3 regions of the Streptomyces sp. NPDC088707 genome follow, and region 1 is predicted to be linked to each of the others. Evidence: riboswitches for the same ligand, from Rfam matches in the RefSeq annotation. Region 1 holds a riboswitch; each other region holds the start of a gene.
What was found. Region 1 has a riboswitch for thiamine pyrophosphate ahead of ACIP84_RS33665 (thiamine ABC transporter substrate binding subunit). Riboswitches for the same ligand answer to the same signal wherever they lie in the genome.

Region 1 (10,078 bases):
ATCCGCAGCGCGGTCTCCCGGCGGCGGACCGTCCGGGCGTGCACGGCGAGGACGACGCCGACGGCGGCGAACTGCACCATCGTGAGGACGGCCGCCGTCGTCAGGTCGAAGCGGACGACGGTCTGCCGGTAGATCTCCGTCTCCAGGGTGGAGTACGTGGATCCGCCCAGGATCTGCACGACGGCGAAGGAGCTCGCGGTGAACAGGAAGACCATCAGCGCCGCCGCCGCGACCGACGGGGCGAGCGCCGGCAGGGTCACCGTCCGCCACGCCCTCCAGCGGGACGCGCCGAGGACCCGGGCCGCCTCCTCCTGCCGAGGGTCGAGCTGCGCCCACAGGCCCCCGACGGTCCGGACGACCACGGCGTAGTTGAAGAACACATGGGCGATCAGGATCGCCCAGACCGTGGTGTCGAGCCGTACGCCCCACAGCTCGTCCAGGAGCCCGCCGCGACCGACGAGCGCCAGGAAGGCCGTACCGACCATGACGGTCGGCATCACGAAGGGCACGGTGACGACCGCGCGCAGCAGCCCCTTCCCGCGGAACTCGAAGCGCGCGAAGACGTATGCGCCGGGCAGCGCGATCAGCAGGGTGAGACCGGTGGAGGCGAGCGCCTGCCAGAGCGTGAACCACAGGACGTCGAGGATCTCCGGCCGGCTCAGCGTCTCGCCGAACCGGCCGAACTGCCACACGCCGTCGACGCGCAGCCCGCGCTCGACGATCGAGACGACGGGCCAGGCGAAGAAGAGCGCGAAGAAGGCGACGGGCGCGACCATCAGGCCGAGCCGCGCCGCGCTTCCCCGGCGGTCGGGGACTACTTCAGAACGAGCGACGACCACTGCTGGATCCACGGGTCACGCTTCTCGGCGATCTTCTCCGGCGTCATCGTCTCCGGCTTGTCGACGACCACGCCGTGCTGGGTGAACAGCTCGGGCAGGGCCGCGTCCTTCGCCACCGGGTTGACGAACATCTGGAGCGGCATGTCCTCCTGGAACTTCTTGGAGATCAGGAAGTCGATCAGCGCCTTGCCGCCCTCGGGGTTCTTCGCGCCGTTCAGCAGACCAGCGAACTCGATCTGCCGGAAGCAGGTGCCGGTGGAGACCCCGGTGGGGGCCACCTTCGGCTGCGGCTCGCCGTAGAGCACCTCGACCGGCGGGCTGGAGGCGTACGACACGACGAGCGGACGGTCGCCCTTGGCCTGCTTGCCGCCGGCCGAGCCGGAGAACTCCTGGTTGTAGGCGAGCTCCCAGCTGTCGACGGTCTTCACGCCGTTGGCCTTGAGCTTCGTCCAGTAGTCCTGCCAGCCCTCGTCCCCGTACTTCGCGGCCGTACCGAGGAGGAAGCCGAGGCCCGGGGAGGACCGCTCGGGGTTCTCGACGACGAGCAGGTTCTTGTACGCGGGCTTCGCCAGGTCGTCGAAGGTCACCGGCGGCGCCAGCTTCCTGTCGGCGAAGTACGACTTGTCGTAGTTGACGCAGATGTCACCGGAGTCGATCGGCGTGACCCGCCGCTGCTCCTTGTCGAGCTGGTACGCGGCCGGGAGGCGGTCGAGGCCCTTCGCCGCGTACGGCACGAAGATGCCGTTGTCGAGGGCGCGGGACAGCAGGGTGTTGTCGACGCCGAAGAAGACGTCGCCCTGCGGGGAGCCCTTGGTCAGGATCTCCTTGTTGACGGCCTCGCCCGCGTCGCCGCTCTTCAGCACCTTGACGGTGAAGCCGGTCTGCTTGGTGAACTCGGCCAGCACCTCCTTGGAGGCGTTGAACGAGTCGTGACTCACGAGGGTCACGGTCTTCGGCGCCGGGGCGCCGGACTTGCCGGCGGCCTCGCGGACGTCGTCCGTGCCGCAGGCGGCAAGGGTGGTGACGCCCAGCGCCGCGACGAGCGCGGCGGCGGCGGCCTTCTTGATGCTCACCGGAGTGGTGCTCACTGAGATTCCTCCTGGGTATGACCAGGAAGAGACGCGGCCCTGCCCACGACCGGCGGACCGGACGCGGGCAGGGCGCAACAGCTTGAGTTAACGACCGAACTTCCTACCCAGAATGACCTGGGCAAGGTTCAGAGGGTCTGCGGTCCTACGGTGACCGCACTCTCAGCGCTGTGGCGCTCCCCTGTCGGAATATGGAGATGTGTTCGACCTCAGAGTACAAGGTCAGCGCTCGGCGGCCGCCAGCTGTCCACAGGCACCGTCGATCTCCTGGCCGCGGGTGTCCCGCACGGTCACCGGCACGCCGTGGCGGGCGATGGCCTCGACGAAGGCCTTCTCGTCCTCCGGACGCGACGCCGTCCACTTCGAACCCGGCGTCGGGTTCAGCGGGATCAGGTTGACGTGCACCCGACGCCCCTTGAGCAGCCGGCCCAGCAGGTCACCGCGCCACGCCTGGTCGTTGATGTCCCGGATGAGCGCGTACTCGATGGAGATCCGGCGGCCGGACTTCTCCGCGTACTCCCAGGCGGCGTCCAGGACCTCACGCACCTTCCAGCGCGTGTTGACCGGCACCAGGGTGTCCCGGAGCTCGTCGTCCGGGGCGTGCAGCGAGACCGCGAGCCGGCACTTGAAGCCCTCGTCGGCGAACCGCAGCATCGCGGGCACGAGCCCGACGGTGGAGACGGTGATCCCGCGCTGCGAGAGCCCGAGGCCGTCCGGCTCGGGGTCGGTGAGGCGCCGGACGGCACCGACGACCCGCTTGTAGTTCGCGAGCGGCTCGCCCATGCCCATGAACACGATGTTGGAGAGCCGCGCCGGTCCCCCGGGCACCTCCCCGTCCCGCAGCGACCGCATGCCGTCCACGATCTGGTGCACGATCTCGGCGGTCGACAGGTTCCGGTCGAGCCCGGCCTGCCCCGTCGCGCAGAACGGGCAGTTCATCCCGCAGCCGGCCTGCGAGGAGATGCACATGGTCACCCGGTCCGGGTAGCGCATGAGCACCGACTCGACGAGCGTGCCGTCGTGCAGCCGCCACAGGGTCTTGCGGGTGGTGTCGTCGTCGCACGAGATGTGCCGCACCACGGACATCAGATCGGGAAGCAGCTCCCCGGCCAGCTTCTCCCGCGAGGCGGCCGGAATGTCCGTCCACTCGGCGGGATCGTGCGCGTACCGCGCGAAGTAGTGGGTGGACAGCTGCTTGGCGCGGAACGGCTTCTCGCCGATCGCGGCGACGGCCTCCTTCCGCTCGGCAGGCGTGAGGTCGGCCAGGTGCCGCGGCGGCTTCTTGGCTCCGCGGGGGGCGACGAAAGTGAGTTCTCCGGGCTTGGGCATGGTGGTACCAGTGTCGCAGACGCGCGCCCGTGGCCCGGTTCGCCGTTTCAGGGGGTGGGGGCCCGGGGCTGGGTCCGGGGGATGCGGTGGGTGAAGAAGAGCGCGACGACGGACGCGCCGGCCAGGATCGCGAGGGCTGCCTTCAGGCCGTCCAGCCGGGCGGCCTCGTTCGCCTCCAGGGCGGCCTCGGACACCGCCTCGCTGGTGCCCGCCTCGTCGAGGGCGGTCGTCAGCTGGGCGTCCGAGAGGAACGGGACGCCGCTCTGGAGCTCGACGACCGCCTGGCTCTTCACCTCGGCCGGGATGGCCGGGTTCCGCTCCACGGCACCCAGGAACGACGAGGTGAGCGCGGCGATCATCAGGGAGCCCGCGAGCGCCGTGCCCATCGAGGAGCCGAGGTTGGTGACGGCGTTCTGGATGCCTCCGACCTCCGCGCTCTGCCGGTCCGGGACCGCGGAGACCGTGACCGATCCGAGCTGGGAGGCCAGGGCCCCCATCCCGAACCCGATGAGCAGCAGCGGGACGGTGACGATCTCCGCTCCGGCGTCCGCGTCCAGTGCGGCCATCAGGGCGACCGCACCGGCGAGGAGCGCCAGCACCCCGATCCGCACCACCCGCCGGGGCGAGACGTCCGGGAGGAAGCGCGGGATGAGGACCGCGGCGGCGAGCAGCGTCAGCGAGAGCGGCAGGATCCGGGCGCCGGTCTGCAGCGCGGACAGACCGAGGGCCACGGACAGGTAGAGCGGGACGACGAAGAAGACGCCCATCTGCACGAGGTACTGGAAGAAGAACATCGTCAGACCGCCGGTGAGCTGCTTGTTCCGCAGCATGGCCGGGTCGACGAGCGGTTCCCGGCCGCGCTCGACGAGCCGGGCCTCCCAGCGGAGGAACAGGTACACCAGGAGGAGACCCGCCAGCATCAGCCACACGGTCAGCGACACCCCGAGCCATGCGGGTGCGTCCGCCTTCGGCTGGACCCAGCCCCATTCGTCCGAACGCAGGACGCCGTAGACGAAGATCCCCAGCCCGGCGGCGGACAGGACGGCGCCGACGAGGTCGATGCGCGGGTGTGACTCGTCGCCGGCGTCGGCGATGCGGCGGGCGAACACCAGGATGACGAGCACGACCAGGACCTCGCCGGCGAACACCCAGCGCCAGGAGAAGTAGGTCGTGGCGATGCCGCCGATGAGCGGTCCGAGCCCGATGGCCACGGCACCCGCCGCTGCCACGATGCCGTACGCCGCGGCCCGGCCCTCGGTGGGGAAGTTGCCGGCCACGAGTGCCACGATCGACGGCAGGATGAGCGCCGCCCCGATGCCTTCGAGGAACGACCAGCCGAACAGCAGCACGGGAAGGTTCGGCGCGAGCGCCGTGGTCAGCGAGCCGCAGCCGTAGATCACGCAGCCGATCATGAACGCGCGCCGGCGTCCGATCAGCACCCCGACCTTGCCTCCGGGGATCATGAACATCGCCATCACCAGCGTGTACGCGGTGATGGCGCCCTGGATGCCGGTCACGGTCGTGCCCACGTCGTCGGCCACGGTCGCGATCGCCACGTTCATGACGGAGCTGTCGAGGGCCATCAGGAACTGGCCCGCCGCGAGCGTCAGCAGGACGAGCCGCGCCCCCGCGGGTGCGCCGCCGGCGCGTGCCTGGGATGCCATGACCGCATTCTCCCCATAGGCGACGGTTTCGGCTCGGTGGCCGCGGCCACCTGCCGTGCCCTCCGTGGCCGCCTCCACGCGCCGCCCCATGCGTCAGGGCCCGTCCCCCCGGAGGGGGACGGGCCCTGACGGCACACACGCGCGGATCAGACGGGTCAGGTCGAGCCGACGAAGATCACGAACAGCAACCACACGACCGGAGCCGTCGGCAGCAGCGAGTCCAGCCGGTCCATGATCCCGCCATGCCCGGGAAGCAAGGTGCCCATGTCCTTGATGCCCAGGTCGCGCTTGATCATCGACTCGCCGAGGTCGCCGAGCGTCGCGCTCGTCGCCACCGCGAGACCCAGCAGCAGACCCTGCCACCAGATGCCGTCGTCGATCATGAACTGCATGCACAGCGCACCCGCCGCCATCGCGAAGGTCACCGCCCCGAGCAGACCCTCGCGGGTCTTTCCGGGACTGATCCTCGGTGCCAGCTTGTGCCTGCCGAAGCGCCAGCCGATCGCGTACGCACCCGTGTCGCTGACCACCGTCAGCACCAGGAACGTCAGCACCCGCTCCGGACCGTCGTCGGCGGTGAGCATCAACGCCACGAACGTCGCCAGGAACGGCACGTAGAACGCCGCGAACACACCCGCCGTGACGTCCTTCAGATAGCCCTCGGGAGGCTCCGTCATCCGCCAGATGAGTACCGCGAGCGCCGTGAGCGCCATCGCCACCCAGGCGCCCTCGGGCCCCCGGACGTACCCGGCGACGACCATCGCCGCACCGCCGACCGCGAGCGGCACCAGCGGAGCCTTGATCCCCTTGCGCTCCTGGAGGCGGGAGGTCAGCTCCCAGAGCCCGACCACCACGGCGACCGCTATCACGCCGACGAACGCCGGAGCCCAGACGTACAGCGAGGCGATGATGACGGCCCCGAGACCGACCCCGACCCCTATGGCCGCGCCCAGATTGCGCCCCGCGCTCTTCTTCTGCCGTGGCGCCGGCGGCGCGGGCGGCGGAGGCGGGGTGGGGCTGGGCATGGGCTCCTGCGGGTGCTCGTGCGGCGTCTCGTCACGGAACAGGGGACCGCTCGGGTGAGCGGCCCCCCGGCCGTGACCGTCCTGGAATCCGCCGGCGGGAACGTCGGGCACGATGGGCATGGGCCGAGTCTGCGCCGCCTGCTGCCGATCGTATGCGGGACCCGCCGGGACGGGCCCCTGGTCGGGTCCCCCACGGCCGGAACCGGCCGGGGCCCCCCAGGAAGAGTCGTTCATCAGACCTCGAGCAGCTCGGCTTCCTTGTGCTTGAGCAGCTCGTCCACCTGCGAGACGTACTTCGCGGTGGTGTCGTCGAGCTCCTTCTCGGCGCGGCGGCCCTCGTCCTCGCCGACCTCGCCGTCCTTGACGAGCTTGTCGATGGTCTCCTTGGCCTTGCGGCGGACCGAGCGGATCGAGATCTTCGAGTCCTCGGCCTTGCCCTTGGCGACCTTGATGTACTCCCGGCGGCGCTCCTCCGTCAGCTCGGGGAACACCACCCGGATGATGTTGCCGTCGTTGCTCGGGTTGACGCCGAGGTCCGAGTCCCGGATCGCCTGCTCGATGTTGCGCAGCGCGCTCTTGTCGAACGGGGTCACCACGGCCATCCGCGGCTCCGGGACGGAGAAGGACGCCAGCTGGTTGATGGGGGTGATGGCACCGTAGTAGTCCGCCACGATCTTGTTGAACATCGCCGGGTGCGCACGGCCGGTGCGGATCGCGGCGAAGTCCTCCTTGGCGACCACGACGGCCTTCTCCATCTTCTCCTCGGCCTCGAGGAGGGTCTCTTCGATCACCACATGCTCCTGCGTGTCGTCGCGTTGTGTCCTGCACGGTGTACGACCGGCAGGGCTCTGTCCATCCCCTTGCGGGGCGGTTCCCCGGTTCGGGTCAGGCCCGGGTGCCCTGGTCGCTCACGAGCGTGCCGATCTTCTCACCCTTCACCGCGCGAGCGATATTGCCCTCGGTGAGCAGTTCGAAGACGAGGATCGGGAGGTTGTTGTCCCGGCACAGGGTGATGGCGGTGGCGTCGGCGACCTTGAGGTCGCGGGAGAGCACCTCGCCGTACTCCAGTGCGTCGAACTTGACCGCGTCGGGATTGGCCTTCGGGTCGGAGTCGTAGACGCCGTCCACGCCGTTCTTGCCCATGAGGAGCGCCTCGGCGTCGATCTCCAGGGCGCGCTGGGCCGCGGTGGTGTCCGTGGAGAAGTACGGCATGCCCATGCCCGCACCGAAGATGACCACACGGCCCTTCTCCAGGTGGCGCACGGCGCGCAGCGGGATGTACGGCTCGGCGACCTGGCCCATCGTGATGGCGGTCTGGACGCGGGAGTCGATGCCCTCCTTCTCCAGGAAGTCCTGGAGGGCGAGGCAGTTCATCACGGTGCCGAGCATGCCCATGTAGTCGGAGCGGGCCCGGTCCATGCCGCGCTGCTGGAGCTCGGCGCCGCGGAAGAAGTTGCCGCCGCCGATCACCACCGCGATCTCCGCGCCGTCGCGGACGACGGCCGCGATCTCACGTGCGATGGCGTGCACGACGTTGGGGTCGACGCCCAGGCCCGTACCGCCGGAGAAGGCTTCTCCGGACAGCTTCAGCATGTAGCGGCCGGCCTTGTTGCCGTTGTTGTCGTCGCCCTGTACGGCGCCCTGGTTCATGGAGATCTCCTCGTGCACATACGAAGGAGGCCATTGCCTTGGGTCCTCGCGGTTTCCCGTACGGCAATGGCCTCCTCGTCAGATCTGCGGTCGTCCTGCGCGTGCGCGGACGACTGCCTCAGACCCTACCGGGGTCCGGTGTCCGTCGCGTTCGCGTACGGACTCAGATGCCGACCTTGATGCGGGTGAAGCGCTTCAGGGTGACACCGGCTTCGTCCAGGATCTGCTGGACGGACTTCTTGTTGTCAAGGGCGTACGGCTGACCGAGCAGCGTCGCGTCCTTGAAGAAGCCGTTCACGCGACCCTCGACGATCTTCGGGAGCGCGGCCTCGGGCTTGCCCTCGGCGCGGGTGGTCTCCTCGGCGACGCGACGCTCGGTCTCGACGACCTCGGCCGGAACGTCCTCACGGGTGAGGTACTTCGGCGCGAAGGCGGCGATGTGCTGCGCGACACCCTTGGCGACGGCGGCGTCGGCCTTGTCGAACTCGACGAGGACACCGATCTGCGGCGGGAGGTCCGGCATCGTGCGGTGCATGTACGCGAAGACGAAGCCGTCGGCGTACTGCGCGAAGCGGTCCAGGACGATCTTCTCGCCGAGGTTGGCGTTGGCCTCGTCGACGAACGCCTGCACGGTCTTGCCAGCCTCGATCTCGGAGGCGAGCAGCGCCTCCAGGTCGGCCGGGGCCGTGGCGGCGACGTGCGCGGCCAGCTGGTTGGCGACGGCCTGGAACTTGTCACCCTTGGCGACGAAGTCCGTCTCGCACTTCAGCTCGACGAGGACGCCGGAGGTGTTGTCGTCGGCGATGAGGGAGACCACGGCGCCGTTCTCGGCGGAGCGGCCCTCGCGCTTGGCGACACCCTTCTGGCCCTTGATGCGCAGGGCCTCGACGGCCTTGTCGACGTTGCCGTCGGCCTCGTCGAGGGCCTTCTTGCAGTCCATCATGCCGGCGCCGGTGAGCTCGCGGAGCTTCTTGACGTCAGCGGCGGTGTAGTTCGCCATGAGTCTGTTTCTCTCTCGAAGTCTGAAAGATCGGGCGGGTCCACGGGTGGACGGCGGGGGCTTCGTGGGCCCCCGCCGTCGTCACCCGAAGGTCCTGAAGGGTCAGGCCTGCTCGGCGTCCGCGGCCGGAGCCTCGGCGGCGTCCGCGGCCGGGGCCTCGGCGGCAACCTCGGCCGGGGCGTCGGCGGCCTCGGCGTCGGCGGCCTTCTCGGTCTCGGCGGAGGTCTGGACCTCGGCAGCCTCGTCGGAGTCCGCCTTCTTCTCGCCCTCGAGCAGGTCGCGCTCCCACTCGGCGAGGGGCTCGCCGGCGGCCTTCTCGCCCGGCTTCGAGTCGCCGGTCGCGGCGCCGGAGCGGGCGATGAGGCCCTCGGCGACGGCGTCGGCGATCACGCGGGTGAGCAGGGTGACGGAGCGGATCGCGTCGTCGTTGCCCGGGATCTTGTAGTCGACCTCGTCGGGGTCGCAGTTGGTGTCGAGGATCGCGACGACCGGGATCTTCAGCTTGCGAGCCTCGCCGACGGCGATGTGCTCCTTCTTGGTGTCCACGATCCAGACGGCGCTGGGAACCTTGGACATCTCACGGATACCACCGAGGGTCTTCTCCAGCTTGGCCTTCTCGCGGGAGAGGACCAGGAGCTCCTTCTTGGTGAGGCCGGAGGCGGCCACGTCCTCGAAGTCGATCTGCTCGAGCTCCTTGAGGCGCTGCAGACGCTTGTAGACGGTGGAGAAGTTGGTGAGCATGCCACCGAGCCAACGCTGGTTGACGTACGGCATGCCGACACGCGTCGCCTGCTCGGCGATGGCCTCCTGGGCCTGCTTCTTCGTACCGACGAACATGATGGAGCCGCCGTGGGCGACGGTCTCCTTGACGAACTCGTAGGCGCGGTCGATGTACGACAGCGACTGGAGCAGGTCGATGATGTAGATGCCGTTGCGCTCGGTGAAGATGAAGCGCTTCATCTTCGGGTTCCAGCGACGGGTCTGGTGACCGAAGTGGACGCCGCTCTCCAGCAGCTCCCGCATCGTGACGACGGCCATGGCCGTATCTCCTTGAGTTTCTCGGTTATGTTCCTGACGCCCCGACGCGCCATGCCCGCGAGGGACCGAAAGGCGCTGCCACGGCCGGTGAGGGTAGTGGCGGGGCGTGCGAAGTCGACCCGGTGACCCGGGTCGCCATAGGAAGTGTACGGGACCCCGGGAGCAGCGGGTGACGGCGCTGTCCACAACCGGCGGGCAGTCCACAGAAACCGCCCGCCACCCCTGCGAACCGGACGGGCGGGGGAGCGTTCTCCCATGCACCTCACGGCACTCACGGCACTCACCCTGACCCTCGGCCTCCTATGGCCGGTGGGACCGCCGCTCCCGGAGATCCTCCGCGGCTGGCAGCCTCCACCGGGGCCGTACGCGGCCGGCCATCGCGGCGTCGACCTGGCCGCCCCGCCGGGCACCGCGGTCGTGGCCCCGGTCGCCGGCACGGTCACCT
Region 2 (10,078 bases), on a different contig from region 1:
CGCGTCGAGGTCGTGCACCTCGCCCTCGGTCAACGGCACCTGCACCGAGGTCGCCCCGCTGATCTGCGTGATGATCGGGTACGCCTCGAAGGAGCGCCAGGCGTAGATGACCTCGTCGCCGGGGCCGGAGGTGGCCTGGAGGAGCGACTGGGCGACGCCGACCGAACCGGTGCCGGTGGCCAGGTGCGAGACGGGCACGCCGAAACGGTCGGCCAGCTCCTCCGTCAGACCCGTGCAGGCCATGTCCGGGTAGCGGTTGAAGTTCGCGGCGGCGGCCAGCGTGGTCTCCATGACCCCCGGCAGCGGCGGATACGGGTTCTCGTTGGAGGACAGCTTGAAGGCCACGGGCCCACCCGAGGCCGCCGGCCTGCCCGGCTTGTAGGTGGGGACGCCGTCCAGCTCGGCGCGCAGCTTCGGGCCCGTGCTCGTCCCGCTGGTCCCGCTGGTCTCGCTCACTCTGTGGCCTCCTCGACCGTCCGTACCGCCAATACTCCTCACCTTAAGAGGATTCCCCTCCGCTGCGAATGGGCTGTGGACAACAGGAGGGACACGCTGGGGACACGCCCGCCGGGAACGACGCCCGGAGCGACGTCCGAACGCCCCGGAAGCGCCACCCCGCCACGGCGCCCCGAACGCCCCGGAAACGACCCCGCCGCGGGAACCGCGCGGCCCTGGAGCGCCCCCGGCGCGGTCTCCGCGCGCGCCACCCGAGCGACCCGGCGACCGCCCCCGGCACGCCACCCGCCACGCCACCCTGAGCGGGGCGCCGGAGCTGCCCGGGGAGCCGCCCCGCGAGCCGTCCCTGGAGCGGCCCCGCACGAGGGGGGAGCGCGTGCCCGGGTGGCGCGCGCCGGTGGCGGGCGCCGTAGCGCGCATCCCCCGTAGAGGTGAGTTGAGACCTCTTCGAGACCTCGCCCCCACGCCAGGCCTACGCCGTTCGGCAACCACTGGTCCCATGGCGAAGGCCCTAACTACCTTGGATTCCTTGCCTATTGACGTCTTTCAGCCATGCAGAAACGTGCCTGTCAACGCCTGCATATGCGACCGGCCCAACCGCCCCTCATCGCCCTACTATCGGCTCGCCATGACAGCAGCAGGGAAGCACCAGGTGAGCCGGGCACAGACCCGGGGAAGCCGGCAGGGCCGGGCAGGCATCCGGGACGTGGCCGCCGCCGCCGGGGTCTCCATCACGACTGTCTCCGACGCGCTCAACGGCAAGGGACGACTCCCCGACGCCACCCGCCGTCACGTGCGCGAGGTCGCCGACCGGCTGGGCTACCGCCCGTCCGCGGCGGCCCGCACGCTCCGCACCGGGAAGTCGGGACTCATCGGCCTGACCGTGACCACGTACGGGGATGAACCTTTCACCTTCACCGAATTCGCGTACTTCGCGGAGATGGCCAGAGCAGCCACATCGGCGGCGCTCGCGCGGGGCTACGCCCTGGTCATCCTCCCCGCCACCTCCCGCCATGACGTCTGGTCGAACGTCGCCCTCGACGGCACCGTCGTCATCGACCCCTCCGACCACGACCCGGTCGTCACCGAACTGGTCCGGCAGGGCCTGCCCGTCGTCTCCGACGGACGCCCCGCCGGCACCCTTCCGGTCACGGCCTGGGTCGACAACGACCACGAAGCCGCCGTTCTCGATCTGCTCGACCACCTCGCCGACGCCGGCGCCCGCCGCATCGGTCTCCTCACCGGAACCACCACCGACACCTACACCCGCCTGTCCACCACCGCGTACCTCAACTGGTGCGAGCGGGTGGGCCAGGACCCCGTCTACGAGGCCTATCCGGCGCACGACCCGTGCGCGGGCGCCGTCGCGGCCGACCGGCTGCTCGCCCGACCGGACCGGCCCGACGCCGTGTACGGCCTCTTCGACCCCAACGGAACCGACCTCCTCGCGGCCGCGCGCCGCTACGGGCTGCGCGTCCCGGACGACCTGCTGCTGGTCTGCTGCAGCGAGTCGACCGTCTACGCCACCACCGAACCGCCCATCACGACGCTCTCGCTCAAGCCGCGCCGGATCGGCACGGCCGTCGTCCAGCTCCTCATCGACGCCATCGAAGGGATCGACACCGACGGCCCGGTCGAGCGGGTGATACCGACGGAACTCATCGTCCGCACCTCCTCGCAGCGCCGGTCACCGCGCACCACCGTCAGCCCGCCGCGCTCACCCGCGAAGGACTGACACCCCGCCAACCGGCGCCACCGAATCCGCCGTCCCCGCCCCTGCCCGTGGGCCGGGACGGCGAAACCGGCCACCGAACCGGCCTCAACCCTGGACTCGACCTTCTCAATTCGGGCGAAACAACCGGTGAACCCGGAGTGGACCCGGATTCACCACCCCTGGTGCGTCACACAGGAGGACCCTCATTCCTATGATGGGCGCACGACATCGCGGACCACCCCGACCAGGCCGGTCCGCGATGTGCAGGGCATCGCGACCGTGGTGGAGGGGTCCATGACTCAGGGGGCCGGGCAGGAGCCCGTGGTGCGCACGGCGACATTGCGTGACTTCCGCGTACCGCCGTACGCCCGCGTGCCCGTACAGGGCCACGCCACCGATCCGACGACCACGGAACCTCTGCCGGTGCCGCCACCGGCCGAACCCGCTCCCCCGGAGCACGCACCCGTGGCCGCACCCGCCGCACCCCCGCACGCGCCCGGCGCGCCCACGGCCGGTCCGCCCGCGACCGCGCCTGCGCCCGCGACCCCGCCTGCGCCCGCTCCCGCCGAGCCGACCCTGCATCTGGGACGCCGTACCGCTCCCGCGTACGCCCCTGCCTCAGCCCCGGCTCCGGCCCCGGCTCCGGCCCCGGCCACCGCCCCGGCCGGCTCCTCCATCGTCTCCGTCGCCACCGGCCACCCCGGGAACGCCTTCCCCGAGGACGGGATGCCCGAGGGCTACACCCCGACCGAGCGCGACCTCCCGGTCATCAACCGCGGGGACACCGTGCAGGTCCCGGTCGCGTCCGAGCCGGCCCCCGCCGCCGAGCCGGCCCCCGCGAGCGGCGAAGGCCCAGGCCCGCTCTTCGTCGTCGGCGACGTCCACGGCTACCTCGACGAGCTGGTCGAGGCCCTCCGCGCCCAGGGCCTCATCGACGAGAACGGCAGCTGGGCCGCGGGCAACGCCCGCCTCTGGTTCCTCGGCGACTTCACCGACCGCGGTCCCGACGGCATCGGCGTCATCGACCTCGTCATGCGCCTCTCCGCCGAGGCCGCCGCCGCCGGCGGCTACTGCAAGGCCCTCATGGGCAACCACGAACTGCTGCTCATCGGCGCCAAGCGCTTCGGCGACACTCCCGTGAACTCCGGCGCGGGCACCGCCACCTTCCAGGCCGCCTGGCTGCTCAACGGCGGCCAGAAGCACGACATGGACCGGCTCCAGGACGTCCATCTGCAGTGGATGTCCCGGCTCGACGCCGTGGTGCAGGAGGACGACCACCTTCTCCTGCACTCCGACACCACCGCGTACCTCGACTACGGCCAGACCATCGAGGACGTCAACGACACGGTCCACGAGATCCTCAACCGGAACGACGCCGACGAGGTCTGGGACGTCTTCCGCAAGTTCACCAAGCGCTTCGCGTTCCGCGACGAGGGCGGCCCGCAGGCCGTCCAGGAGCTGCTCTCCACCTACGGCGGCTCCCGGATCGTGCACGGCCACAGCCCCATCCCGTACCTCCTCGGCCAGGTCGGCACGGAGGACGGCGAGGGCAATGCGGGCCCGCTCGTCGACGGACCGCACGTGTACGCGGACGGTCTGGCGATCGCGATGGACGGCGGAGTGACCATGGCCGGAAAGCTACTGGTCGTCCAACTCCCCCTGAACGGCTGACGCATAACCCTCCGCATCCGAGGAAGTCGAATTCCGGAAACACCCTGTCAGCGCGTGGCACCACCGCAATACCATCGTGTTCATCCGTAGCAGGCTCTCCTCCGTTTCCGCCCAACCGACCGTTTCGCACGGCTGATCCGGGCCTACGGAGCATCGGGGGATGCACATGAACGTGGCTCCGCACCTGCTGACCGAGGACCGTGCCGAGTACGAGCGGGTCCTCGACGACGCACTGAGCACCGCCCACGCACGTCCGGATCTCGCCGGAGCGGGAACCCGGCTCACACTCGCCCAACTGCGCTCCCTGACCCTGAACGCGACGACTCTGGTCACCAGCGCCGCGGCGAGCGAGTACGACCACTTCGTGAAGGTCCGCGAGCAGCACCGCGCGGCCCTCGGGACCAGGACACCGGCGTCCCAGGACCGCCCGGGCCCCGGGCCCGGCGTCGTCGCGATCCTCACCGTCATGGTGCCCGTCCTCGCGGGCGCGGCCGCCGTCATCTTCCTGCTGGTCGGTGCGGTCCTGCATGCCGTCGCCCCCACCGTGGCGTTCGGGGCGACCCTGCTCACGGCGGGCCTGGTCTTCGGCTCGGTGGCGGCCGCCGGACTGCTCGGCGCGGCCGCCGGGCTCCTCGTGACGGCCCTGCGCAACAGTCCGGCCGCGGTGAGCAGGGGCGGTCCGCCCGCACCGGACGACGAACTGACCCGCGCCCGGGAGGCCTGGCGCCGCGCACTCCTCGAACGGGGCATCCTGCCCTTCCTCCGCGACGTCCTCGCCGCCACCACCCCACCCACCGGCCCACCCGGCACCTGACACACCACCGGCCCGCGACTCCCCCGGGGTCGCGGGCCGGCACAGTCTCCGGGCAGCGGTCAGCCAGCCAACGGCGATCAGTCGGCCGACGGCGGTCAGTCCGCCAGCGGCAGGTAGACGCGGTTGCCGGTCGCCGCGAACTCGGCCGACTTCGCGGCCATGCCCGCCTCGATCTCGTCCGCCTTCAGGTCGCCGCCGTGCTCACGCCGGATGTCCTGCGAGATCTTCATGGAGCAGAACTTCGGACCGCACATCGAGCAGAAGTGCGCCGTCTTCGCGGGCTCCGCGGGCAGCGTCTCGTCGTGGAACTCGCGCGCGGTGTCCGGGTCGAGGGCCAGGTTGAACTGGTCCTCCCAGCGGAACTCGAACCGCGCGTCCGAGAGCGCGTCGTCCCATTCCTGCGCGCCGGGGTGCCCCTTGGCGAGGTCCGCCGCGTGGGCCGCGATCTTGTACGTGATGACACCGGTCTTCACGTCGTCGCGGTTGGGCAGGCCCAGGTGCTCCTTGGGCGTCACGTAGCAGAGCATCGCCGTGCCCCACCAGGCGATCATGGCGGCACCGATGCCGGAGGTGATGTGGTCGTACGCGGGAGCGACGTCCGTGGTCAGCGGGCCGAGCGTGTAGAACGGCGCCTCCTCGCAGATCTCCTGCTGGAGGTCGATGTTCTCCTTGATCTTGTGCATCGGGACGTGGCCCGGGCCCTCGATCATGGTCTGCACGTTGTGGCGCTTCGCGATCGTGTTGAGCTCGCCGAGCGTGCGCAGCTCCGCGAACTGCGCCGCGTCGTTGGCGTCCGCGATGGAGCCGGGGCGCAGGCCGTCACCCAGGGAGTACGTGACGTCGTACGTCGCGAGGATCTCGCAGAGCTCCTCGAAGTGCGTGTAGAGGAAGTTCTCCTTGTGGTGCGCGAGACACCAGGCGGCCATGATCGAGCCGCCGCGCGAGACGATGCCGGTCTTGCGGCGCGCGGTGAGGGGCACGTACGGCAGGAGTACGCCGGCGTGCACCGTCATGTAGTCCACGCCCTGCTCGGCCTGCTCGATGACCGTGTCCTTGTAGATCTCCCAGGTCAGGTCCTCGGCGCGGCCGTCGACCTTCTCCAGCGCCTGGTAGAGCGGCACGGTGCCGATGGGCACGGGGGAGTTGCGCAGGACCCACTCGCGGGTGGTGTGGATGTTGCGGCCGGTGGACAGGTCCATGACCGTGTCGGCGCCCCACTTGGTCGCCCAGGTCATCTTCTCCACCTCCTCCTCGATGGAGGAGGTGACGGCGGAGTTGCCGATGTTGGCGTTGACCTTCACCAGGAACCGCTTGCCGATGATCATCGGCTCGATCTCCGGGTGGTTGACGTTCGCCGGGAGCACCGCGCGGCCCGCGGCGATCTCCTCCCGTACGACCTCGGGGGAGACGTTCTCCCGGATCGCCACGTACTCCATCTCCGGGGTGATCTCCCCCCGGCGGGCGTACGCGAGCTGGGTCACGGCCTGGCCGTCGCGGCCGCGGCGCGGCACACGCGGCCGGCCGGGGAAGACCGCGTCGAGGTTCCTCAGTCCCCCGCCGCGCGGCGAGGTGTGCTTGATGCCGTCGTCCTCGGGGCGGGCCGGGCGGCCCGCGTACTCCTCGGTGTCGCCGCGCGCGATGATCCAGTTCTCGCGCAGCGGCGGAAGGCCCCGCCGCACGTCGGTGTCGACGGTGGGGTCGGTGTACGGGCCGGACGTGTCGTACAGCGTGACGTCCTTGCCGTTGGTGAGGTGCACCTGACGGACCGGCACCCTGAGGTCGGGGCGCGAGCCCTGGACGTACCCCTTGTGCCAGCCCGGCGTGCGGGCGCCGTCGGCAGAGGTGTCGTCCTGCTCGGAGGCAGGCGTGCGTGCATCCTGAATGGTCATGAGACCGATCTCCCTACGCCGGCATTACCCGGTAACAGGTTCGGCGGTCGGCGCAGCCTCCTCCCGTACGTACATCAGTACGCGCGTACGGTGATCAGCGCCCTCTCAGCCCGGTGCTCCGAGCTCCCGCGTGTGCAAAGGTGCCACCACGCTAGCGTCATCCCTGGCGTGCTGAACAGTGGGCCCCCGCCGTTCTTGCGATGATCGGTCGGTGACTTCCCCCCAACAGACTCCCGAGCCGCACGGCCACGACCAGGATCACAGCCCTCACGGGCACGGTTCCGCGCACGGATCCCACAGATCGCACGGGTCCCACGGATCGCAGGGATCCCACGGATCGCACGGGCACGGTCCGGCGCACGGATCCCACGGGCACAGCCACAGCCACGGGCCCGCCATCCCGGTGTCCCGGCATCTGCGCAGGGTCATCGCCGCGATCCTGATCCCCTTCGCCACGGCGGTCGTGGTCGGGCTCGTGGTCCTGTGGCCCGGTGGCACCCCGCCGCACGAGCGCACCGGTGTCGGCTTCGACCGGCAGACCGAGCAGGGCAAGGTGGTCGCCGTCCAGCACGTGGACTGCGCCTCCGTGAACGCGGGACAGGTCCCGCCGACCGGCGACACCTCGACCCCGTCGGGACGCGAGGCGGTCAACGCGCAGCAGGGGGAGTGCGCGAAGGCGACGATCGAGGTCACCAGCGGTCCGGAGAAGGGGCGCACGTTCACCGAGATCGTGCAGCCGGACGCGCCGCGCCAACTGCACGAGGGTCAGGGCGTGGTGGTGGCGTACGCCCCCGACGCCCCGCGCGATCTGCAGTACTCGGTCACCGATGTGAACCGGAAGCTCCCGCTGGCCGTGCTCGCCGGGATCTTCGCCGTCGCGGTCGTGGTCGTCGGCCGGATGAAGGGCGTGATGGCCCTCATCGCGCTGGTCGTCAGCTTCCTGATCCTGACGTTCTTCATCCTGCCGGCGATCCTGGAGGGGTCGAACCCCCTGGTCGTGGCGGTGGTCGGATCGAGCGCGATCATGCTGATCGCGCTCTACATGTGCCACGGGCTGTCGGCCCGTACCTCGGTCGCGGTGCTCGGGACGCTGATCTCCCTGCTGCTGACCGGTCTGCTCGGTTCGGTGTTCATCGGCTGGGCCTCGCTGAGCGGCAACACCGACGACAACACCGGCCTGATCCACGGCCTGTACCCGGACATCGACATGTCCGGCCTGCTCCTGGCCGGAGTGATCATCGGTTCGCTCGGTGTGCTCGACGACGTCACGGTCACCCAGACGTCCGCGGTCTGGGAACTGAACCAGGCCGACCCTGGCATGGGGCCGCGCGCGCTGTACCGGGCCGGGATCCGGATCGGCCGCGACCACATCGCCTCGGTCGTGAACACGCTGATGCTCGCCTACGCGGGTGCCGCCCTCCCGCTGCTGCTGCTCTTCTCCATCGCGCAGAGCAGCATGGGGACGGTGGCCAACAGCGAGCTGGTCGCCGAGGAGATCGTCCGGACGCTCGTCGGGTCGATCGGTCTGGTCGCCGCCGTGCCGCTCACCACCGTGCTCGCGGCCCTGGTGGTCTCCGCCGACCGCAAGGGCGCCGAGGGCCGGCCGGGCACGGACATCGGGAAGCCCGCGGCGGTACGGGGCGGACGGCGCCGCCGCGCGAAGTGAGGTACACCGGTCGGCAGGCGCCGAGCCGGTACGTGGGGACGCGCGCCGAGCCGGTACGCGGGACAGGCGCAGAGCCGGTACGCGCGGACGGCCGCAGGCTCAGGCGGCCGGGCCCGCGTTCTCCTCGGCCAGAATCCGGCCCAGTGCGGCCTCCAGGTTGTCCTCGAAGTCGCCGAGCGTCCGTTCCTGGCCGAGTGGAACCAGTTTGTCCGTACGGTCGAGGAAGGCGACCAGCGGCGGTGCGCTCGCCCGGAACAGGGCGCGATCGCCGCCGACCTGGAGCCGGATGGAGACGTCCGAGAGGCCCTCGGGCTCTGTCGGGGCGATGTGCACATCGCCGTCCCCGCTGGGCCGGTTGATCCCGTCGAGCAGCAGCTCCCTACCGAACGCCCAGGTCACAGGCGCGTCCCCGGGAAGGTGGAAGGTCATCCGCACCGCGTAGGGATCCCGGGTCTCGTATCGGAGTTCCACCGGGATCTTGAAGGAGAGCTCCTCGGAGACGAGGAAGCTCATCAGGACCTCGGCCTGAACCGACTCTCGCATCATGTACCCCGCAGTAGATGAAGCAGTTGTGTGAACACAGCTGCTGAAAGCTGTGACCGAAACGGCCAGGAATGATCCCCCGTGGCCCTCTTGACGCAATCGTGCTGTAAGCACTAGCAGATCACAAGGAGTGATTTTTCAGATACTGATAGAGAAAGCGAGCGAACTGAAGAGCCTCCCGATCTCTGTGCGTAGTCGCTCGACAGCTGGGAGCAACCGTTCTTCCTGGTGAAGGGGGAGGGAAATGGCCATTGCGGCCGCCGTGGAGCCCGCGGTGATGGGGATTGCGGCACAGACCGTGCCGAGCGCATATTCCTGACGTTCCACCAGGGGCTCCATTCGCCCCAAACCGCCCAAACGCTCCAAAAGCACGCGGCGGTTACGCACCGTGTACGGAGTGATGGCTTCCACCGGGTGGCGGTCAAGGTGGTCTTGACGAGATTTCAGATCGAGTTGGCTCAACAGGCACTGCCCGATCGCATGGGCATGCCCGGTCTCGCGAAAGTCGGCCCATTCCTCGACCGCGGGGGCGGAAGGGGTGTCGGCGACAGCGACGAGCTCGATCTCCCCCTCGCGGTAGAGAGCGAAGTACACGGGCACGCCGATCGCGTCCCGCCACTGGGCAAGGGAGTCTTCGATCTTGATGCGACGATTCTGCACATCTCCGCCGCCGGCCAGTCGGACCGCGGCGTCGCCCAGGACGAACACACCCTTCTCGCGGACCAGATAGCCCTCGTGCGTCAGGGTGCGGAGCAGGTGATACGTGGTGGGCAGCGGAAGGCCCGTCTCGCGGGCGAGTTGCTTGGCCGGGGCGCCTTCCGCATGGGAGGCGACGGCCTCCAGAAGTCTCAGTGCGCGCTGCACCGAGCCGATCAGGGTAGGCGCAGCCGTCTGCGTAGCCGTGGCCAAAGGTCACCCCCAGGCGTGACGACGGATGCATCGCACCCGCCCGCGGGGGCCGCCCCCGCGCGCCCGCCGGGCCTGGGAAACCGCTGGTCAGTACGGAGGTCTACGCCTGTAGTCCCCAACGCGGCGGAGGGATTCCACTGTAGTGGCAGCCCCTGGGCCCGCGCCCTGATTCGACCAGCGCGTTCCCCCGGCCGGGCTAATACCCTCCGTCGCCTTCATACCGATCGGTAGCCTGTGCTACCACTCCTCGCGCGACCGGTCAGAGGAGCTGAACTTCCGTACGACGTAGATCAGTCCGGCGACGAGGGCCACGAAGAGCAGCACCTTGAAGAGCAGTCCGACCACGAAGGCCAGCACGCTGGTGATCAGTCCGCCGAAGACGAGCAGTGCGAGTACGGGTATGGCGACCCACTTGA
Region 3 (10,078 bases), on a different contig from region 1:
CCTTGCGGGCGCCGACGACGTCCTGGGAGTCATTGGCGTGGATCAGCTTCAGCCGTCCCTCGCCCACGGTCGCCACCAGCTGGTCGAGCGTCTGCGCGGCGCCCTGCGGACCGGTCAGGTCGTGGCCCGCGGCGAAGATGTGGCAGGTGTCCAGGCAGATCCCCAGCTTCGGGTGCCGGTCGAGCACGTCGAAGTACGGCCCGAAGTCCTCCGCGCGCGAGCAGAGGGAGAACCCCTGCCCGGCCGTCGACTCCAGGAGCAGATCCGGGTCGTCCTCGTGCGTCAGCTCGTCGAGCAGCGGCAGCAGCAGCTCCCGGACCTGCGCGAGCGCCTCCGCGCGCGGGCGGCCGCCGGTCGCAGAGCCGGTGTGCACCACCACGCCCTTCGCGCCGATCTCCCGGCCCCGCCGCAGCGAGTGCCGCATCGACTCCACCGACTTCTCCGCGGTGGCCTCGGTGTGGGAACCGAAGTTGATCAGGTACGGGGCGTGGACCCAGGCCGAGATCGACTCGGCGGCGCACTCGGCGCGGAACCGTTCGTCCTCGGCGGGGTTCCCGGGCGGGGTGGCCCAGCCGCGCGGGTTGGCGACGAAGACCTGTACGGTCTCGGCGCCGAGCTCACGGGCGTAGCCCAGGCCGGTCTTGGCCAGGCCACCGGCCACGGGGACATGGCCGCCGACGGGGTTGCGCATCAGTTTCTACAGTCCCTTGATCGTGATCGTGACGGTGGAGCCCTCGGGCGCGGTCGAGCCGCCCTCCACGGACTGGCCCGTGACCTCGCTGCCCAGGTAGGGGAAGGACTTCTTGACCTCCACCTCGAAGCCCTCGTCCTCCAGGGCCGTACGCGCGTCGTCGACCGACTCGCCGACGACGTCCGGGACCTCGACGAGCCGGGGGCCCTTGGAGACGGTGAGGGTGACGGTGTCGCCCTCGGCGGCCCGGCTGCCCTCGGCGAGCGACTGGGCGGCGACGGATCCGGCGGCCTCGGGGGAGTTGATCCGCTCCGGGGCGACGAGCACCTTGAGCCCCTCGTCCTGGAGCAGGGCCGTGGCGTCGTCGACGGTCTCACCGGTGACGTCGGGCACGTCGACGGGGGAGCCCTTGCTGACCACCAGGGCGACGGCCGAGTCGGGGGTCCGCTCGGTACCGGGCTCGGGGTCGGAGCCGATCACGGCCCCCCGGGCGACGGTGTCGCTGAACTTCTGGGTGATCACCCCGGCGGCCAGGCCCTCCTCCTCGAGGACGCGCCTGGCCTCGGCGAGCGGCTTGTTCTTGAGGTTGGGCACCTTCACGATCTCGGGACCGCGGGAGAGGGTCAGCGTGACCGTGCCGTTGCCCCGGAGGCGCTCGCCGGGAGCCGGATCGACGGCCATGACGGTGCCGCGCTCGTACACGTCGCTGAACGCGCGCTTCGTCGTAGCGACGTCGAGGCCGGCGTCGGTGATCCGCTTGGTCGCCTCGGTCTCCGTCTGGCCGAGCACGGCGGGGACCCGGGTGAACTGGCCGGAATTGATGTACCAGACGCCGGTGCCCAGGCCGAGGGCGAGCAGCACGCCCAGGACGAGGAGCAGCGGGCCGCGCGGGGGCCGGCGACGGAAGCCGGGCGCGGGCGGCGGCTCGGGGGCCGGCAGCCGGTTGGTGTGCAGGACCTGGTGCGCGTCGGTCCCGTTCCCGGTCCCGTTCCCGTTCCCGGTTCCGGTTCCGGTTCCGGTCCCGGCCTCGACCGGTACGGCCCGGGGGATCACGCTGGTCCGGTCGTCCGTGGTGTCCCGTGCCCCGGACCTGGCCTGCGGGGGCAGGGCGTCCAGCTGGTCCTCGCCGAGCGCGGCGCGGGCCTCCCGCAGCCGGGCCAGCAGGGCGACGGCGTCGTACGGGCGGACCTCGGGGTTGCGGGCGGTGGCCGCGGCGACCAGCTCGTCCAGCTCCACGGCAAGCCCGGGAACGGCCGCCGAGGGGGCGGGCACGTCCGTGCTGAGGTGCTGGTAGAGCACCTGGGCGGGGGTGTCGCCGGAGTGCGGCTTGCCGCCGGTCAGCATCTCGTAGAGGACGACACCGCAGGCGTACACGTCGGCGCGGGTGTCGGCGGTGCCGAGCTCGATCTGCTCCGGCGCCAGGTACGAGACGGTCCCGAGGACCGAACCGGTGGTGGCGGTCGCCGAGCCCACGGCCCGCACGAGACCGAAGTCGGCGACCTTGACCCGGCCGTCGTCCCCTATCAGGACGTTCTCCGGCTTCATGTCCCGGTGCACGAACCCGGCCCGGTGCGCGGCGCCGAGCGCGGCGAGCACCGGCTCCAGGATGTCCAGGGCGGCCCGGGGCGCGAGGGCGCCGCGCTCGCGCAGGACGTCGCGGAGGGTGCAGCCGGCGACGTACTCCATCGCCAGGTAGACGTACGCGCCCTCGGCGCCCTGGTCGAAGACCCCGACGACGTTGGGGTGCGAGAGGCGGGCGACGGACTTGGCCTCGCGGATGAAGCGCTCGACGAACGCGGCGTCGGTGGCGAGGGCGGGGTGCATCACCTTGAGCGCGAGGACCCGGTCGAGGCGGGTGTCCACGGCCCGGTAGACGGTGGCCATCCCGCCGACGGCGATGCGCGCGTCGACGCGGTAGCGGCCGTCGAGCAGCCGCCCGACGAGGGGGTCCTGAAGGGTCGTGTCCACGGCGTCGAGTCTACGAGGGGGCGGGTGGGGGGTCGGCCGTGCGCCCCCGACTGCGACCCACCTGTGACGAGCCCCGCACGACCCGGGGCCGCGCCGGGCCCGCCGCGCCCTGACCCGCAGGTGGGCGCCGGACTGCGGGACGCTGCCCACACGCGCGGGGGCCGCTGCCCGTGTGGAGGTGGAGGCGCGGGCACGGCCCCGGGGGTCAGAAGGCGGGGCGCTCCGGATCCAGGGCGGGGCGGCCTTCCCTCGGGGACGACGCCTCCGCGAAGTGCCGCCGGGGGATCCGCCCCGCCCGGTGGGCGAGCCGCCCCGCCTCCACCGCGTGCCGCATCGCCGAAGCCATCAGGACCGGCTCCTGCGCGCGGGTCACCGCCGACGCCAGCATCACCGCCGCACACCCCAGCTCCATCGCGAGCGCCGCGTCCGACGCCGTGCCTGCCCCCGCGTCGAGGATCACCGGCACCCCCGCCCGTTCCGCGATCAGCTGGAAGTTGTGCGGGTTGCGGATGCCGAGGCCCGAGCCGATCGGGGAGCCGAGCGGCATGATCGCCGCGCAGCCCACGTCCTCCAGCTTCCGCGCGAGGACCGGGTCGTCGTTGGTGTAGGGGAGGACGGTGAAGCCGTCGTCGACCAGCGTCTCGGCCGCCACGAGGAGCTCCTCCCCGTCGGGCAGCAGCGTCCGCTCGTCGGCGACGACCTCCAGCTTGATCCAGTCGGTGCCGAGCGCCTCGCGGGCCAGGCGGGCGGTGAGGACCGCCTCGCCGGCCGTGAAGCAGCCCGCCGTGTTGGGCAGGACCCGGATGCCGAGCCGTTCCAGGACGGAGAGGACCGAGCCCTGCACGGTCGGGTCCAGGCGCCGCATCGCGACCGTCGTCAGCTCCGTGCCGCTGGCGACCAGCGAGCGCTCCAGGACGTCGAGGCTGGGCGCCCCGCCGGTGCCCATGATGAGCCGCGAGGAGAACTCCGTACCGCCGAGGGTGAACACGTCGTCGGACATCGCGCTCAGCCTCCCTGGACCGCGGTCAGGACTTCCACCCGGTCGCCTTCGCCGAGGAGTGTCGTCTCCCATTCGCCGCGCGGGACGACCGTCTCGTTGAGGGCGGCGGCGACCCCGGAGCGGGCCTGGGTCAGGGTCGCCACGAGGGCGTCGAGGGAGACGGGGCCGGAGAGCACACGGGCCTCTCCGTTCACGGACACGTTCATGCGGGCTGCTCCTGACGTACGGGCGCGGGCGCGGGGGAGAAACGGCGGGGGGTGAAGGGGCGGGCCTCGTCGGGGAGGACCCCCGTGGTGAGCACCGCGGCCATGACGTCGCCGGTGATCGGGGTGAGTAGGACCCCGTTGCGGTAGTGGCCGGTGGCCAGGTGCAGGCCGGGCAGGGCGGTGGGGCCGAGCAGCGGCGCGTTGTCGGGCGACGCGGGGCGCAGACCCGCCCGGGTCTCGGTCAGCGGGAGCTCGGTGAGCCCGGGCACGAGCTCGTGGGCGTCGCGCAGCAGCTCGTACACCCCGCCCGCCGTCACCGTGGTGTCCCAGCCGAGCTCCTCGCTGGTGGCGCCGACGACCAGTTCGCCGTTCTCGCGGGGCACCAGGTAGACGTGGCTGCCGCGGACGACGGCCCGGACCGTCCGGGAGAGGAACGGGGCGTACGGGGCCGGTACGCGCAGCCGCAGCACCTGGCCCTTCACCGGGCGCACCGGCGGAACCACCTCGTCCGGCACGCCCGCGAGACGGCCGCTCAGGCTGCCTGCGGCGAGGACGACCTGGTCGGCCGTCAGTTCCCCGCCCCCGGCGAGCACGACACCGCGCGCCCGGTCCCGTACCACCGTCAGGCTCCGCGCGAGGTCGCGGTGGAAGACCACCCCGGCCCGCTCGCAGGCGACGAGGAGCGCGGCGGCGAGCCGGCGCGGATCGACCTGGTGGTCGCCGTCCACTCGGAGCCCGCCGCGCACTCCCGGGGCCAGCATCGGTTCGAGGCGGCGGCACTCGCGGCCGCTGAGCCACTCCGATGTGAGCCCGCAGCGGGTCTGCAGGGCGTGCAGTTCGCGCAGGTGGGCCCGGTCGTCGGCGTCGAGGGCGACGGCGAGGGTGCCGCAGGCGCGGTGACCGACGTCGTGGCCGGTGGCCTCCTGCAGCTCGGCCACGAACGCGGGATAGCGCGCGGCGGAGGCGAGGTTGAGCCCGAGGAGGGTCTCCTCGCCGTAGTGGAGTTCGGTGACGGCGGCGAGCATCCCGGCCGCGACGCGGGCGGCGCCGCCGCCCGGTGCCGGATCGATCACGGCGGTGCGCAGACCGCGTCGCGCGGCCCGCCAGGCCGTGACCAGGCCGATGATGCCGCCCCCGACGACGAGGACGTCGGCGCCGCGGGCACCGGCGCCGCGGACGGCGGACGGACCCGCTTCGGGCGGACCCGCTTCCGGCGCGGCGGCGTCCGGCACGTCCGCTCCGGACGCGGGGTCCTCGGACACATGGACTTCGGAAGAACGCATGGGCGTCCAGCCCCTCCCTTCGCCGGCATGACCCGGATCAGGTTCGTACGGTCGGAGGCCGTCCCAGCCTCCCTCTCAGCCCGGTGCGTCCGGGCTCCCGCGAGTGCTTTACGCCCGACACACTAGCTTCCGCCTCCGGGGGCCGCAGACCCCTCCCTTCCTGACGATCCGTCAGATGCGTAAGGTGGTCGGGTGAGCGAGCAGAAGCAGGCACAGCAGCACGTCGTGATCGTCGGCGCCGGGATGGCGGGCGTCCAGACCGCCGTCGCCCTGCGCGAACGGGGTTTCACCGGCCCCGTGACCCTCATCGGGGCCGAGCCCCACCAGCCCTACGACCGGCCCCCGCTCTCCAAGGCCGTCCTTCTCGGCAAGGCCGAGGGCTCCGCCTTCGACATCGACTTCGAGGAGCTCGGCGTCGAACTCCGCCTCGGCCTCGACGTCACCGGGCTGCGCGCCGACGACCACGAGATCGACACCGAGGCCGGGCCCGTCGCGTACGACGTCCTGGTCGTCGCCACCGGCGCCCAGCCGATCACCCTGCCCGGCACCGAGGGCGTCCCCGGGGTCCATCTGCTGCGGACCCTCGACGACGCCGTCCGCCTCGGCCCCGTCCTGGAGCGCCGGCACAGCGTCGTGGTCGTCGGAGCCGGCTGGATCGGCGCCGAGTTCGCCACCGCCGCCCGCGAGGCCGGCTGCGCCGTCACCGTCGTCGAGGCGGCCGACCGCCCCCTCGCCGGAGCCCTGCCCGCCGAGGTCACCGCCCCCATGGCCGAGTGGTACGGCGAGAACGGCGCCGAGCTCCTCACCCACGCGCGCGTCCGCACCGTCGAGCCCGGTGCGCCGGGCAGGGTCGTCCTCGCCGACGGCCGCGAGCTGCCCGCCGACGCCGTCGTCGTCGGCATCGGCGCCGTCCCCGCCACCGGATGGCTCACCGGCTCCGGGATCACCCTCGACCCGAGCGGCGCCGTCACCGCCGACGAGCGGCTGCGCACCAGCCTGCCCGATGTGTACGCCGTCGGGGACTGCGCCTCCTTCCCCTCCGTCCGCTACGGGCGGCGCCTCCTCGTCCACCACTGGGACAACGCGCTCCAGGGCCCCCGCACGGTCGCCGCGACGATCACCGGGGCCGGTGCGGAGGCGGACTCCGGGCCGTACGACCCCGTCCCGTACTTCTGGTCCGAGCAGTTCGGCCGCTTCGTCCAGTACGCCGGGCACCACGCGGACGCGGACCGGCTGATCCGGCGCGGCGACCCGGCGGAGAAGAGCTGGTCCGTGCTGTGGCTGCGGGCCGGGGTCCCGGTGGCCCTGCTCGCGGTCGGCCGCCCCCGCGACCTGGCCCAGGGCCGCAAGCTCATCGAGACGGCCACCGCGGTCGACCCCGCCCGCGCGGCGGACCCCTCCGTCCCCCTCAAGGCGGCAGTGGTCTAGGGCCCGACTACCGGCTGTCAGTCCGGGATGGCAGGCTTGTCCTGTGACCGAGATTGACGTAAAGATCGATGCGCTCGTCCCCGCCTGGCTCTATGTGCCCGACATCGCGGAGATGCTCGATGTCGAGGTGACGCGCGTGCGGCAGCTGATCAAGGACGGTCAGCTCATCGCCGTGCGCCGTGGAGAGAACAACGCCCTGCAGGTCCCCGCCGCCTTCATCCAGGGCGACAAGATCGTCAAGGGGCTTGTCGGGCTGCTGACCGTGCTGCGGGACGACGGCTTCACCGACGAGGAGATGCTGGAGTGGCTCTTCACTCCGGACGAGAGCCTGCCGGGCACGCCCGCGCAGGCGCTCAACGAGAACCGCGGCACGGAGGTGAAGCGCCGCGCCCAGGCGCTCGCCATCTGACGCGCCGCCGAAGGACACCATGAGCGGGTGTCGCGGCGACCGGCCCCACGGCCGGGCCGCCGCGGCCCTCGCGCCACCGGCGCGGAAAGCCCGCGCCACCTGTGCGGGGAGCCCGCGCCACCTGTGCGGGGAGCCCGCGCCACCTGTGCGGAGCACCCGCGCCGCCGATGCGGGCGGTCCCGCGCCACCGACGCGGGACCGCCCCGCGCCGCACCACCGGGGCAGTGCCCCGCGACACCCCACGGGGAGCGCCCCCGTGAGACCGACGGGGGGAACCACCCATGCCCACGCCTCGCGAGCTGCTCGCCGACGCCCGGCTCTACCTGTGCACCGACGCCCGGAAGCGCCAGGGCGACCTGCCCGCCTTCCTCGACGCCGTGCTCTCCTCCGGCGTGGACATCGTGCAGCTCCGCGACAAGGGCATGGAGGCCGGTGAGGAGCTGGAGCACCTCGCCGTCTTCGCCGAGGCCGCCCGCCGTCACGGCAGGCTCCTCGCCGTGAACGACCGGGCCGACGTCGCCCACGCCATCGGCTCCGACGTGCTCCACCTGGGCCAGGGCGACCTGCCCGTGCCCGCCGCCCGGGCGATCCTCGGCGACGACATCCTGATCGGCCGGTCCTGCCACGCCGAGACCGAGGCGGCCGCGGCCGCCGTCGAGCCCGGCGTCGACTACTTCTGCACCGGACCCTGCTGGCCCACCCCCACCAAGCCCGGCCGGTACGCGCCGGGCCTCGACCTCGTGCGGTACGCGGCGGGCCTGGCCCAGGACCGCCCCTGGTTCGCCATCGGCGGTATCGACGAGACGAATCTGGACGAAGTCCTGGACGCGGGCGCGCGCCGGATCGTCGTCGTCCGGGCCATCACCGAGGCCGACGACCCGGCCGCCGCGACGGCCGCCCTCGCCAAGCGGGTCCGGGAGCGCGCGGGGGAGTAGGGGCCTCCGGCCGGCGGTTCGGGGCCCGCAGGGGCGGCCCGGGTCCGTCGGAGGTTCGTCCAGCGATCGGCCCCGTCGGCTGTCCAAAACTGTGTCCACCACTCGGACGGCGTTCACGCACCTCCGCGCAGCCCGTCTAACCTGCCCGTATGGCCCTTGGTACCGCTTCCGTCCGTTCGGACCGCGCCCGCACGGTCCGCGAGATCCTCGCCTCCGGCGGCACGTCGTACTCCTTCGAGTTCTTCGCGCCCCGGACCGAGAAGGGCGAGCAGGTCCTCTGGAACGCGATGCGCCGCGTCGAGGCGGTCGGCCCCAGCTTCGTCTCCGTGACCTACGGCGCCGGCGGGTCCACCCGCGGCGGCACCGTCAAGGCCACCCAGAAGATCGCCTCCGACACCACGCTCACCCCGGTCGCCCACCTGACGGCCGTCGACCACTCGGTCGCCGAACTGCGCAACGTCCTCGGCCAGTACGCCGACGCCGGCATCCGCAACATGCTCGCCGTCCGCGGCGACCCGCCGGGCGACCCGCTGGGGGACTGGGTCGAGCACCCCGAGGGCGTCAAGTACGCCGCCGACCTCGTCCGGCTGATCAAGGAATCGGGCGACTTCTGCGTCGGCGTCGCGGCCTTCCCCGAGATGCACCCCCGCTCCGTCGACTGGGACACGGACATCCGGCACTTCGTGGACAAGTGCCGCGCCGGCGCCGACTACGCGATCACCCAGATGTTCTTCGACCCCGAGAACTATCTGCGGCTGCGCGACAGCGTCGCCAAGGCGGGCTGCGAGACCCCGATCATCCCCGAAGTCATGCCCGTTGTGAACGTGAAGACCCTCGGCCGACTGCCCCAGCTGAGCAACGCCCACTTCCCGGCGGATGTGAAAGAGCGCATCCTCGCCGTCAAGGACGATCCCGCCGCTGTACGCTCCATCGGTATCGAGTTCGCGACGGAGTTCTGCGCGCGGCTGCTCTCCGAGGGTGTCCCCGGACTGCACTTCATCACGCTGAACAGCTCCACCGCGATCGAGATCTACGAGAATCTCGGACTGCACCAGCAGTCGTGACCGGTCGTACCCGCCCCGGACCCGCGGCGGTGACCGTGGAGAGGGGCGGCGGGGCATGGGGTGGACGGTCCTCTACATCGCATTCGGCGTGGTCGCGCTGTGGCTGCTGGGGGAGGTGCTCCTCCAGTACAAGGCGCGACTGCGCTGGCGCGTGCTCGCCTTCTGCGGCTTCCTCGGCGTGGTCCTCGGCGTCCTGATGTCCCTGGTGGTGGTCATCATCGTCGGGGCGGTCGCCTTCGCCGTCGGCCAGACCTATGTGACGCTCTCCTTCCGCCGCGGCTTCTCCACCGGCTGGGCGCTCGGCGGCAGCCCCGGCGCCAGCCGTCGCCGCAGGTCCGCCGTTCCGCCGCAGGCCGGACCCACCCTTGAGGTCACCGAACTCTCCTACGAGGCCGAGGAGGCCCCGTACACCGGGCCCGAGGGGGCCGAGGCTCCGTCCGCCGCCGAGACCACCGCGGTCTACGAGCCCCTGCCCATGCCCGAGGACACCGGCCAGTACGGCGTCTACAACCTGGGCCAGGACCAGGCCCACGGTGCCGCCCAGACCCCCGGCACCGGCTACGAGACGGGCTACCCGACCGGGTACGAGCCCTACGCGCCCGCGTACGACCAGCAGCAGCCCGCCTACGACTACGGCCAGGCCGCCGGGCAGCAGCAGTACGCCGCCTACTCCGACCCGTACATCGGCCCCGGTACGGACGGCCAGCAGTACGGCTCGTACTACGGCGACCCGTACGCCCCCTCGTACACCTACGACACCCCGCCCGGCGGGGTGTGGGTCCCGCAGCAGCGCGACACCGACCAGCCGCCCCAGCAGCCGCAGGGACAGGGCCAGTACGGCTACGAGGCGCACCCGGACGACCAGCAGCAGTACCGGTACTGACCGACCGTGGGGCCCGGCGCGTCCGCCGGGCCCCACGTGCGTCCCGCCGCGCGTCCGCCTACCGCGAGCCGCGGAAGTCCGCGCCCTCCACGATGAACCCCGCCACCAGCGCGCCCGACATGCCCGCGTGCGCGAGCCCGCCGCCCGGGTGGGACCAGCCGCCCGCGAACCAGAGGCCCGGCAGCGCGGAGCGGTTGCCGGCCGGGAGCAG

Region 2: another riboswitch for thiamine pyrophosphate. It lies ahead of thiC (phosphomethylpyrimidine synthase ThiC); the one in region 1 lies ahead of ACIP84_RS33665 (thiamine ABC transporter substrate binding subunit).
Region 3: another riboswitch for thiamine pyrophosphate. It lies ahead of thiO (glycine oxidase ThiO); the one in region 1 lies ahead of ACIP84_RS33665 (thiamine ABC transporter substrate binding subunit).

Annotation. Positions count from the first base shown of each region.
Region 1 covers NZ_JBIVLV010000014.1:107,583-117,660, reverse strand. Annotated here, with positions in the region: gene ACIP84_RS33670 (ABC transporter permease) at 1-776, opposite strand, end outside; gene ACIP84_RS33665 (thiamine ABC transporter substrate binding subunit) at 815-1,927, opposite strand; TPP riboswitch at 2,010-2,120, opposite strand; gene rlmN (23S rRNA (adenine(2503)-C(2))-methyltransferase RlmN) at 2,150-3,256, opposite strand; gene ACIP84_RS33655 (MFS transporter) at 3,304-4,920, opposite strand; gene ACIP84_RS33650 (phosphatidate cytidylyltransferase) at 5,076-6,179, opposite strand; gene frr (ribosome recycling factor) at 6,179-6,736, opposite strand; gene pyrH (UMP kinase) at 6,831-7,595, opposite strand; gene tsf (translation elongation factor Ts) at 7,759-8,595, opposite strand; gene rpsB (30S ribosomal protein S2) at 8,698-9,633, opposite strand; gene ACIP84_RS33625 (M23 family metallopeptidase) at 9,889-10,078, shown strand, end outside.
Region 2 covers NZ_JBIVLV010000003.1:484,726-494,803, reverse strand. Annotated here, with positions in the region: gene hisC (histidinol-phosphate transaminase) at 1-456, opposite strand, end outside; gene ACIP84_RS13040 (LacI family DNA-binding transcriptional regulator) at 1,085-2,191, shown strand; gene ACIP84_RS13035 (metallophosphoesterase) at 2,450-3,841, shown strand; gene ACIP84_RS13030 (hypothetical protein) at 4,002-4,655, shown strand; gene thiC (phosphomethylpyrimidine synthase ThiC) at 4,751-6,544, opposite strand; TPP riboswitch at 6,538-6,684, opposite strand; gene ACIP84_RS13020 (YibE/F family protein) at 6,756-8,210, shown strand; gene ACIP84_RS13015 (SsgA family sporulation/cell division regulator) at 8,310-8,753, opposite strand; gene ACIP84_RS13010 (IclR family transcriptional regulator) at 8,892-9,629, opposite strand; gene ACIP84_RS13005 (DUF5326 family protein) at 9,900-10,078, opposite strand, start outside.
Region 3 covers NZ_JBIVLV010000005.1:197,680-207,757, forward strand. Annotated here, with positions in the region: gene ACIP84_RS17370 (deoxyribonuclease IV) at 1-691, opposite strand, end outside; gene pknB (Stk1 family PASTA domain-containing Ser/Thr kinase) at 698-2,659, opposite strand; gene ACIP84_RS17380 (thiazole synthase) at 2,865-3,659, opposite strand; gene thiS (sulfur carrier protein ThiS) at 3,665-3,865, opposite strand; gene thiO (glycine oxidase ThiO) at 3,862-5,148, opposite strand; TPP riboswitch at 5,146-5,259, opposite strand; gene ACIP84_RS17395 (NAD(P)/FAD-dependent oxidoreductase) at 5,341-6,576, shown strand; gene ACIP84_RS17400 (Rv2175c family DNA-binding protein) at 6,620-6,985, shown strand; gene thiE (thiamine phosphate synthase) at 7,267-7,920, shown strand; gene metF (methylenetetrahydrofolate reductase [NAD(P)H]) at 8,070-8,984, shown strand; gene ACIP84_RS17415 (hypothetical protein) at 9,040-9,867, shown strand; gene ACIP84_RS17420 (phytoene desaturase family protein) at 9,926-10,078, opposite strand, start outside.